DNA from 3 places in the Micromonospora sp. WMMD1274 genome. Region 3 is predicted to be linked to each of the others. Evidence: riboswitches for the same ligand, from Rfam matches in the RefSeq annotation. Region 3 holds a riboswitch; each other region holds the start of a gene.
The links. A riboswitch is a leader RNA that binds a small molecule or an ion and turns the genes downstream of it on or off. The one in region 3 is predicted to bind cobalamin.

Region 1 (3,267 bases), 4.8 Mb from region 3:
AGAGCAGCGGCCGGCACCCGGTGCGCCGCTGGTCACACCTAGGGAGCGGCGATGCTCGGCGGGGCGCCGGCGCCGAAGGACCAGCCCTCGACACTGCCCGGCGCGGGGTTGTAGCTGGTCGCCCCGGACGTGCTGTAGGACCAGGAGCCGCCGCTGGGGGCGTGCCAGTACGACCAGTACGCCGTGACCGGCGGGGTGTTGACGCACGGCTCGGTCGCGGCGGTGGGCTTGCCGTTGATCCGGCAGACGAAGGCCAGGCCCCAGCGGGCGGTGCCGGTGACTGTGAAGCCGGCGGCCTGCAGCGCGGCCAGGCCGGTGGCCGGGTCACCCGGGGCACATCCGACCTGGACGCCGCCGCCGAGCGCGGCGAAGTCGACGACCACTGTGACTCCCGAGGTGCCGACGCAGGCGGCGGCGTGCGCCGCCCGGGGCGCGGGTTCGGCGGCGGTCAGCGCGACGCCCGCCACGGCGGCGGCCAGCAGGCCGGCCAGCCAGGTGCGGACTGTGGAACGGTGACGGAACACGGGTCCTCCTGTGATCGGGTGAGCGGCGAGGGGGTTCACGGGCAGGCGAGCGCCGGCGCGCCGGGTTCGGCACCGGCGGCGGACAGGCGGGCGTACCCGGTCCCGGTGAGACCGAGGACGGCCTGGGCGGTGGCCCGCGGTGCGGTGGCCGGGTCGAAGCCGCCGCCGTCGAAGTCGACAGCGCCCCGGTCCGCCGGCGCCCCGGCGCAGCCGACCTGGAGTCCGGCGAGGAACGCCCGGGCGCGCGCCCAGGCCAGGGGCCGGCTGCCGTCGCGCAGGGCCTGCGCGGCGAGGCCGGTGCTGTTGGCGTTCGGCGTGCCGGCGGCGTTGGCGAAGCCGCCGTCGGCACCTTGGACGGACACGAGCCAGCGCAGCCCGGCGGCGGCGTCGGCCGGACGCCCCGCGGCGCGCAGCGCCTGCGTCGCGAGCGCGGTCGCGTCCACGTCGGACACGCAGACCGGTTGCGCGGGCAGCAGCGGGTAGCCGCCGTCCGGGCATCGGGTGCCGGCCAGCCAGGCGGCCGCCGCCGGTGGCGCCCCGGCCGCTGTGCGGTCCAGCGCCAGCAGCGCGAAGGACTGGCTGAACGCGTTGCTGTAGTCGCCGTACGCGGACCGGTCGCTGAACCGGCCGGCCGGCGTCTGGAGCGAGCGCAGCCGGGCGATCAGGTCGACCCCGCCGACGTCGGCCGGGTCGCCGCCGCGCACCTGCACGGCGAGGGCGAGCTTGGCTGTCGCGCCCGCGTACGCCTCGGCGACGCCGTCGCCGACGTATCCGTCGCGGATGTCCGGCCGGGTGACCCAGGCCAGCGCGTCGGCGCTGTAGTCGTCGGCGGCGCCCGCGGCGGCGAAGGCGAACACGGCGTCGAGGGTCAGCCCCTGGTCGGGGTAGGCGACGCCGTCGAAGACCGCCTCGAAGCGTTCCCCGTCGACCAGTTGCCGGGCGAGCCAGCCGGCGGCGGCCTCGGGGCGGGTGAGGGCGGCGCGCTCGGGTGCGGCGACGGCCGGTGTGGTGAGGATGAGGCGGCGAGCACGCCGCAGAGGAGCGCGAGCAGGCGGTGCCGGCTTCGGCGGACGACCATCGGAAGCGCCTTTCCGGCCCGGCGGTCGTCGAAAGCCCGGCCGATGCGGCAACGCCGGGTCGGTCGGGACTCCGACCCGTGGGCCACGACGGGTGGGGAGCGGATTCACGCGTACGACGGGTATTCGGGCTCGCCGCCAGAGTTCACTGGACGGCCTACCGTTGCGGGCCAGCGCCGGATTTCGACCGGTCTTCCCCCGCACGTACACGCGGTGATTCAGTTGTCGCGACAGTCTTATGTGGCCGTAGCCCCGGTGTCAATGCGCCAGGAGCCGCACACGTGCCGTGACGAGCGGCGGAGTCGGCGGTCTCACATTCCGTCGGCCGCGACCGCGTTCCCGCCGGCCGGGGACGGGCCGGCGTCCCGGCGTACGCCGGGTTGCTGCTGCGGGCCGGACAGCTCGTGGGTCGCGCCGCTTCAGCGGGCCGGTGCCGGAAGGTGGAGGCGGCCGTCGTGGACCTCGGCGATCTGGTCGGCGGCGGTGAGGAGCGTGCGGTCGTGGGTGACCAGGACGGTGGCGGTGGCCTGCTGGTGGGTGAGGCGGGTGATCAGGTCGATGACGGCGGCGCCGCGTTCGTGGTCGAGGGCGCTGGTGGGTTCGTCGACGAGCAGCACGGTGGGGTCGTTCATCAGGGCGCGGGCGATGTTGACGCGCTGGCGCTGGCCGCCGGAGAGCTGGTGGGGCCGGCGGTCGGCCTGGCCGGCGAGGCCGACCGCGTCGAGGAGTTCCATGGCGCGGGTGCGGGCCGTGGCCGGCGGGCGGCCGTCGATGTGGGCCATGACCTGGAGCTGCTCGGCGGCGGTGAGGGAGGGCAGCAGGTTGGGCTGCTGGAAGACGATGCCGATCCTGCGGCGGCGCAGGTCGGCGAGTTCGCTCCTGATCATGCCGGTGGTGGGGGTGCCGTCGACGGTGACGGTGCCGGAGTCGGGGGTGATGAGGGTGGCGGCGACCGCGAGGAGGCTGGACTTGCCGGAGCCGGAAGGGCCGATCACGGCGGTCAGGCTGCCCTTGGGTACGTCCAGGGTGACGCGGTCGAGGGCGGTCAGGCGGCCCTCGCCGTCGGGGTAGGTGAGGGTGACGTCGGTCAGGTTCAGGCTCATCGGGCGCTCCCCAGGGCGGTCAGCGGGTCGACGGAGGTGATGCGGCGGATGGACAGAGCGGCTCCGAGCGCGCCGAGAATGACGATCACGGCCGCGGGGAGCAGGACGGTCACCGGGGTCAGGAGGAACGGCACCGCGGACCCGGCGACGAGGGCGCCGAGGGCGGCGGCGATGCCGGTGCCGAGCAGGGTGCCGCCGGTGAGCAGGACGACGGCCTGTCCGAGGGCGTCCTTGAGAAGGTTGGCGGTGGAGGCGCCGAGTGCCTTCAGCACGGCGACGTCACCGCTGCGCTGGATGGTCCAGACGGTGAAGAAGGCACCGATGACCAGGGCGGAGATGGCGAACAGGAAGCCGCGCATCAACTGTAGGGAGCCGTTCTCGGAGGTGTAGGAGCCGATCGCGGACAGCGAGTCGTCGACGGAGACCGTCTCGGTGCCCGCCTGCCGGTCGATGGCCGCCAGATCGGCCCCCGAGGTGGTGGTCAGGGCGACGACGGTGGCCGTCGGGCCACCGCCACCGGTGCCGGTGGGAGGCGCGATCCGCTGCCACGCGTCCAAGCTGGTC
Region 2 (3,267 bases), 5.7 Mb from region 3:
CCGAACGTGTCCCAGCAGGTGTGCAGCGTGACGGCGGCGGCGAAGGTGAGCAGGAACGCCGCCAGTCTGCGGCCGCCGGGCGCGGCGGCGAACGTGAACAGCGCGGCGGCGGTCAGCCCGGTCCACGCCAGGTGCGCGGCGGGCGCGGTGAGACCGCGTACCAGCAGCGTCCGCTCGACCGCGCCGAGGTTGCCCTCCGACCCGACGAACGCGGCGAACGCGTGGCCCATGGTCTCCAGCGCGGCGAACCCGGCGCCGGAGGCCACGCCGATCACCAGCCCCTGCGCCGGGGACGGGTGCCGCCGCCACAGCAGCAGAATGCCGGCCGGCACGATCAGCTTGGCGGTCTCCTCGGCCAGGCCGACGAGCGCCATCGGCAGGACGCCGAGGCGGTGCAGGGTGCCGTACTCCAGCCAGCCGGCGGCGACCACGCCGATCACACCGCCGAGGAGCGCGGCGACGCCGACGACGGAGCCGGGGACCGGGCGGCGGGCCGGCCGCCCCTGGGCGAAGGCCAGGAACGTGGCGGGTGCGACGGACGCGCCGAGCACGATCAGCGCCGGTACGAACGTGACGGTCCCGGTGCCGGCGAGTGTCTCCAGCACCAGCAGGTGGAGCCCGACGCCGACGAGCAGGACCGCCACCCACGCCCAGCGGCGCCCGGTATTCCCCATACCGCCGAGTATCGCGCCCGCCGGGCCGCGCCCGAATCGGGGGTGGGCACTGTGGACGGTGAGATCATTCCGACACGCCGACACGACATCTGGTGTTGCACGCAAGCCCTCACCGCCATATATGGTGGTGCCGCAGCTGGTTCGGCCGAGCCCTTCGGGGCGGGCCGAGGCAAGAGGGAACCCGGTGGAAGTCCGGGACTGCCCCGCAGCGGTGAGTGGGAACGACAGCCGTCAACAGCACTGGGCCACCGGCCTGGGAAGCGACGGCCGGTAGGCGACCGGCGACCCCGGTCGGGCCCGCGAGTCCGAAGACCTGCCAGCGCGCCGTGCGCCTCCGGCGTACGGCGGTCGGAGGTCGCGCGGGACGACCGACGCCAGCAGCCGGGCCGGCCGTGCCGCGCCCGTTGGCGTCTCCCGCCGTCTCCAGACGGTGACAGCGAGGAGAGGTCATGACTGTCGTACAGGAGAGTCCCCCGTCCGGGACCGCCGGGTCCGAGGCCCGCCGCCCGGCGATGCGGGTACGCAAGCGGGACGGCGACACCGAGCCGGTGGACGTCAACAAGATCGTCCGGGCGGTCGAGCGCTGGGTCGCCGACCTGGACGAGGTGGACCCGCTGCGGGTGGCCACCAAGACGATAAGCGGGCTCTACGACGGGGCGACCACCGCCGAGCTGGACCGGTTGTCGATCCAGACCGCGGCGGAGCTGATCGGCGAGGAGCCGCAGTACTCGAAGCTGGCGGCGCGGCTGCTCGCCGCGTACGTGGACAAGGAGGTCCGCGGCCAGGGCGTGGCGAGCTTCAGCCAGTCGATCGCGTACGCGCACGGGCTGGGCCTGATCGGCGACGAGACGGCCGCGTTCGTGGCCCGGCACGCCCGCAAGCTCGACGACGCCGTGGACCCGGACGGCGACCTGCGGTTCGAGTACTTCGGACTGCGCACGGTGGCCGACCGCTACCTGCTGCGGCACCCCCAGACCCGGCTGGTGGTGGAGACGCCGCAGTACTGGCTGCTGCGGGTGGCCTGCGGGCTGTCCCGCACCCCCGGCGAGGCGGTCGGGTTCTACCGGCTGATGTCCAGTCTGGCCTACCTGCCCAGCTCCCCCACGCTGTTCAACTCCGGCACCCGGCACACCCAGATGTCGTCGTGCTTCCTGGTCGACTCGCCGCGCGACGAGCTGGACTCGATCTACGAGCGGTACCACCAGGTGGCGAAGCTGTCGAAGTTCTCCGGCGGCATCGGCATCGCCTGGTCGCGGGTGCGCGGCCGGGGCGCGCTGATCCGGGGCACCAACGGCCGATCCAACGGCATCGTGCCGTTCCTCAAGACGCTCGACGCCGGGGTGGCCGCGGTCAACCAGGGCGGCCGGCGCAAAGGCGCGGCCTGCGTCTACCTGGAGCCGTGGCACCCGGACGTGGAGGAGTTCCTGGAGCTGCGGGACAACACCGGCGAGGAGTCGCGGCGTACGCACAACCTCAACCTGGCCAACTGGATCCCGGACGAGTTCATGCGCCGGGTCGAGGCCGACGGCGAGTGGTCGCTGGTCGACCCGTCGGACGCCCCGGAGCTGCCCGACCTGTACGGCGAGGCGTTCGACGCCGCGTACCGGGCGGCCGAGAAGAACGCGGTCCGCACGGTGCGGGCCCGGGACCTGTACGGGCGGATGATGCGCACGCTCGCGCAGACCGGAAACGGCTGGATGACGTTCAAGGACGCCGCGAACCGGCTGTCCAACCAGACCGGTGAGCCGGGCAACGTGATCCACCTGTCCAACCTGTGCACGGAGATCCTGGAGGTGAACGACGACACCGAGACCGCCGTGTGCAACCTCGGCTCGGTGAACCTCGGCGCCCACGTCACCGCCGACGGGGTGGACTGGGAGCGGCTGCGCGCCACCGTGCGTACGGCGGTGGTCTTCCTCGACCGGGTGATCGACATCAACTATTACCCGGCCGAGCAGGCGGCGGCGTCGAACCCGCGCTGGCGGCCGGTCGGGCTCGGGTTGATGGGGTTGCAGGACGCGTTCTTCACGCTGCGCCTGCCGTTCGACTCGGCCCAGGCCCGGGAGCTGTCCACCCGCGTGCAGGAGGAGATCCTGCTGACCGCGCTGGAGACCTCCGCCGGGCTGGCCGAGCAGTTCGGCCCGCATCCGGCGTACCCGCAGACCCGGGCCGCCAAGGGTGACCTGCACCCGGACCTGTGGGGCGCGGAGCCGGCGCAGACGCAGCGGTGGGCGGCGCTGCGCGAGCGGATCGCCGCGCACGGGCTGCGCAACTCGCTGCTGGTGGCGATCGCGCCGACCGCCACCATCGCGTCCATCGCCGGGTGCTACGAGTGCGTCGAGCCGCAGGTGTCCAACCTGTTCAAGCGCGAGACCATGTCCGGGGAGTTCCTCCAGGTCAACACGTACCTGGTGCGGGAGCTGAAGGCGCGCGGGCTGTGGACGCCGCAGGTCCGCGACCGGATCAAGCGGGCCGAGGGCTCGGTGCAGGACATCACCGAGCTGCCCGCGCCGGTGCGGGAGCTGTTCCGCACCGCCTGGGAGCTGCCGCAGCGGGCGCTGATCGACCTGGCCGCCGCGCGGGCGCCCTTCGT
Region 3 (3,267 bases):
CCGACGAAACCGATTGCCCCGCTGATGGACACCAATACGGCGGTCAGCAGCGCGGTCCCTATCAGCAGTAGCCATCGGCTGCGGCCTACGTCGACGCCCAGCGCGGCCGCCGCCTCCTCGCCGAAGGCGAACGCGTTGAGCGTCCGGGCGTGCGACAGGACCAGCAGCAACACGATTGCCAGCACCGGAAGAGCGCAGCAGACCTTCGCCCAGCCGGAGCCGGCGAGCGAGCCCGACAGCCAGAAGGTGATGCTTTGGGTGGCGCGTGGGTCACCCACCCAAATGATCACAAAAGAGGTGCAGGCGGCGCACAGCTGGGCGATGGCGATCCCGGCCAGCACCACCCGGGTCGGAGCGAGCGCACCTCGCCGCGCGGTCAGCAGCACCACGACCGCGAACGTGGCCAGGGCGCCGGCGAATGCGCCACCGCTGACCGCGACCATGCCGCTGCCGATTCCCGCGACGATCACCAGCACCGCGCCGAGCGCCGCCCCGGAGGAAACCCCCAGTAGGTAAGGGTCGGCCAGGGGGTTGCGCGTGACGGTCTGCATGACGGCACCGACCGCCGCTAGCCCCGCGCCGACAGTCGCGGCGGCGAGCACTCGGGGCAGCCGCAGGTTCCAGACGATGTGGCCGCGCAGTACCGATACATCAGCCTTGGCGAGGCCGAGGTGCTCGCCGATGATCGCCCATACCGTGCCGATGGACAGGTCCGCCGCGCCGATGGTGATCGCCGAAGTCACCGAGGCCAGCAAACCGGCCGTGAGCGTCAGCGTGATGGCGGCCGTGCCGGCGGTGCGCACCCGGGTGGTGCGCGCCGCCGCCCGGTCCGTTGTGGTGATCAGTTTCCGGCCTTGGCCGGGAGGGCACCGATGCCCTGTGCCAGGGCTTCGATGCCGAGGACGCTGCGGACCCCGGCGACGGTGCAGGAGAACGGGATCACCACGTACCGCTGGCGTTTGACCGCAGGCAGGTCCTTGAGCGTGCTGTGCCCGGCCAAGAACGCCTTTTTCTTTTCTGCGGTATCCCAGGACGCGTCGACTAATACGATGACATCGGGGTCGCGTTCGACGACTGTTTCCCAGCTGGTGTCGGCCCAGCTGCCGCCCACGTCGGCGAACACATTCGTCACGCCGGTCGCGGCCATGACCATGTTCGGTCCGCCGCAGCAGGCGCCGACGCTCGGCGCGTCGCTGCCGCCGTCCCACCACATGCTCCGGGTGCCGTTGCCGTTGGCGTTACCGGCTGCCTTGTCGATGCGGGCCTGCTGATCGGCGATCAACGCCTCGGCCTGATCGGTCACCCCGAAGATCGCGGCGATCTCCCGGATCTCGGTGAAGACATCCGAGATCGCAAGCTTCGGCGGCCGGGTCTCCTTCGGGCAGCCGGCGGGGGAGATGTAGGTGCCGACACCGAGCTTCTGCCATTCCGCGCGGTCACCGACGCCCTCGTCACTGAACGCGCTGTTGAATGCGGCGTAGACGAAGTCCGGCTCCGCCTCGAGGAGTTTCTCCTTGCCCGGGTACTCCTTCGCCAGAACGGGGATCTTCGCGTAGGCGGCCGCATAGTCCGGCAGGATCTCGTCGTCGAGGTAGGCGGTGCCGATCATCCGGTCTTGCAGGCCCAGCGCCAACATGATCTCGGTGGCCGGCTGGTTCATCGTCACCACGCGGGCCGGCGGATGGGTGACCGTGACCGGGGTCCCGCAGTTGGTGACCGCCACCACAGCGGGGCTTGGAGCCGACGTCGGCGAGCTCGTCTCGGCGGCGGAACAGCCGGCGATCAGGATCGGGAGCAGAGACAGCGGCGCGGCGACGCGCCAGGACATGGGGAACCGCACAGCGGGACCGCCTTCCAACACCTCGTGGACAGGTCGTTCTGTTGCCGTGGCCGGTCTCCTGGCTGACGGGTGTACCTGCCGGCGGCCGGCCTTCCCAGGCGATGAGCCCAGTGACCTCGCGAACGACGAGGGCCGACGGCATTCCCGATCACAGTGGCGAGGGCCGCGCCGGCATCGCACCGGCTTCCCGAACACCACGGCGCACACACCTTAACCACCGTTGTGCCGACCCGGTCACTGCGTCCGCAGTTGCTGTCGTCACATCGGTTTCGACCTGCTCGGTGATTCTGGTCGGGAAGCATCTGGACGTCGAGGCGCTGTTGGCAGCCGCCGAGAGATGATGTGCGGGCGGTGTCGACGATCGGAGCGGACGGGTGAGGGTGCTGGTGCTGGGTGGGACGCGGGAGGCGCGTTCGCTGGCCGATAGATTGGTGTTCGCCGGCGACGAGGTGGTGACGTCGCTCGCCGGCCGGGTGGCTCGTCCGCGGCGTCCCGTCGGTGAGGTGCGGGTAGGCGGGTTCGGGGGGGTGGACGGACTCGTCGGCTATCTCGACGCCGAGGCGGTGGATGTGGTGGTCGATGCCACCCATCCGTTCGCCGAGCGGATCAGCGCAAACGCTGCGGAGGCGTGCCGCCGCGCGGGGGTGCCGTTGCTGCGCCTAGAGCGCCCCGGGTGGTCGACGCGACCCGACGCCGGGACGTGGCACTGGGTCGACGACCACGATGAGGCCGCGGGGGTGGCCGCGCAACTGGGCGAGCGGCCGTTCCTGACCATTGGCCGCCAGTCGCTGCACCGCTTCGCCGACCCGCTGCGTGAACACCGGTGCCTGGTGCGCGTGGTCGACCCACCCGAGATCCTGCTGCCTGTCCGTTGGACGGTCCTGCAGAGCCGCGGGCCCTACCCGCTCGAGCATGAGCGTGGAGTGATGGCCGACGTGGATGTCCTGGTGACGAAGGACTCAGGCGGGGATCATACGGTAGCCAAACTGGACGTTGCGGCCGAGCGAGGGCTTCCTGTCGTTGTCGTGCGGCGGGCCGGCACGCCGACGAGCGTCAGTGTCGTTGCCGAGGTGGAAACGGCTTACGCCTGGGTTCGAGCGCAGCCGGCACGCTAAGCGGGCCGCAGCGATGGCACAGCGGTACCGCGGCCCCTGCGATCCGGCCGGTCGACGTCCTACAGGGAGGCGGCGAGTTCGCGGCGACGCTGAGCCTCGGCGGCCCGGTCCGCGTCGCGCCCGACCAGGCCGGTCAGGACCACGCCGAGCACCGCCCATAGGGTGGCGATGGTGAGGATCGACTCGCGGCGGAAATACCAGAGCGTGTCGGCCGGGAAGTTGCCGACCTCGTTGACCGTCGGCAGGATCAGGGCGGCGGTGACCACGACGACGAGGTACCCGCCGCAAGCGACCACGACGCTGGCGAACGCG

Region 1: it holds a riboswitch for cobalamin, as region 3 does, so the genes downstream of both, ACN27D_RS24985 (peptidase) here and ACN27D_RS01700 (ABC transporter substrate-binding protein) in region 3, are expected to answer to the same signal.
Region 2: it holds a riboswitch for cobalamin, as region 3 does, so the genes downstream of both, ACN27D_RS29150 (ribonucleoside-diphosphate reductase subunit alpha) here and ACN27D_RS01700 (ABC transporter substrate-binding protein) in region 3, are expected to answer to the same signal.

The regions. Positions count from the first base shown of each region.
Region 1 is NZ_JBMHMG010000001.1:5,256,628-5,259,894, reverse strand. Features, by position in the region: gene ACN27D_RS24990 (hypothetical protein) at 39-524, opposite strand; gene ACN27D_RS24985 (peptidase) at 560-1,654, opposite strand; cobalamin riboswitch at 1,701-1,864, opposite strand; gene ACN27D_RS24980 (ABC transporter ATP-binding protein) at 2,020-2,703, opposite strand; gene ACN27D_RS24975 (ABC transporter permease) at 2,700-3,267, opposite strand, start outside.
Region 2 is NZ_JBMHMG010000001.1:6,183,728-6,186,994, reverse strand. Features, by position in the region: gene ACN27D_RS29155 (PrsW family intramembrane metalloprotease) at 1-674, opposite strand, end outside; cobalamin riboswitch at 794-1,009, shown strand; gene ACN27D_RS29150 (ribonucleoside-diphosphate reductase subunit alpha) at 1,124-3,267, shown strand, end outside.
Region 3 is NZ_JBMHMG010000001.1:453,251-456,517, reverse strand. Features, by position in the region: gene ACN27D_RS01705 (FecCD family ABC transporter permease) at 1-803, opposite strand, end outside; gene ACN27D_RS01700 (ABC transporter substrate-binding protein) at 842-1,840, opposite strand; cobalamin riboswitch at 1,872-2,054, opposite strand; gene ACN27D_RS01695 (cobalt-precorrin-6A reductase) at 2,215-2,955, shown strand; gene ACN27D_RS01690 (CbtA family protein) at 3,015-3,267, opposite strand, start outside.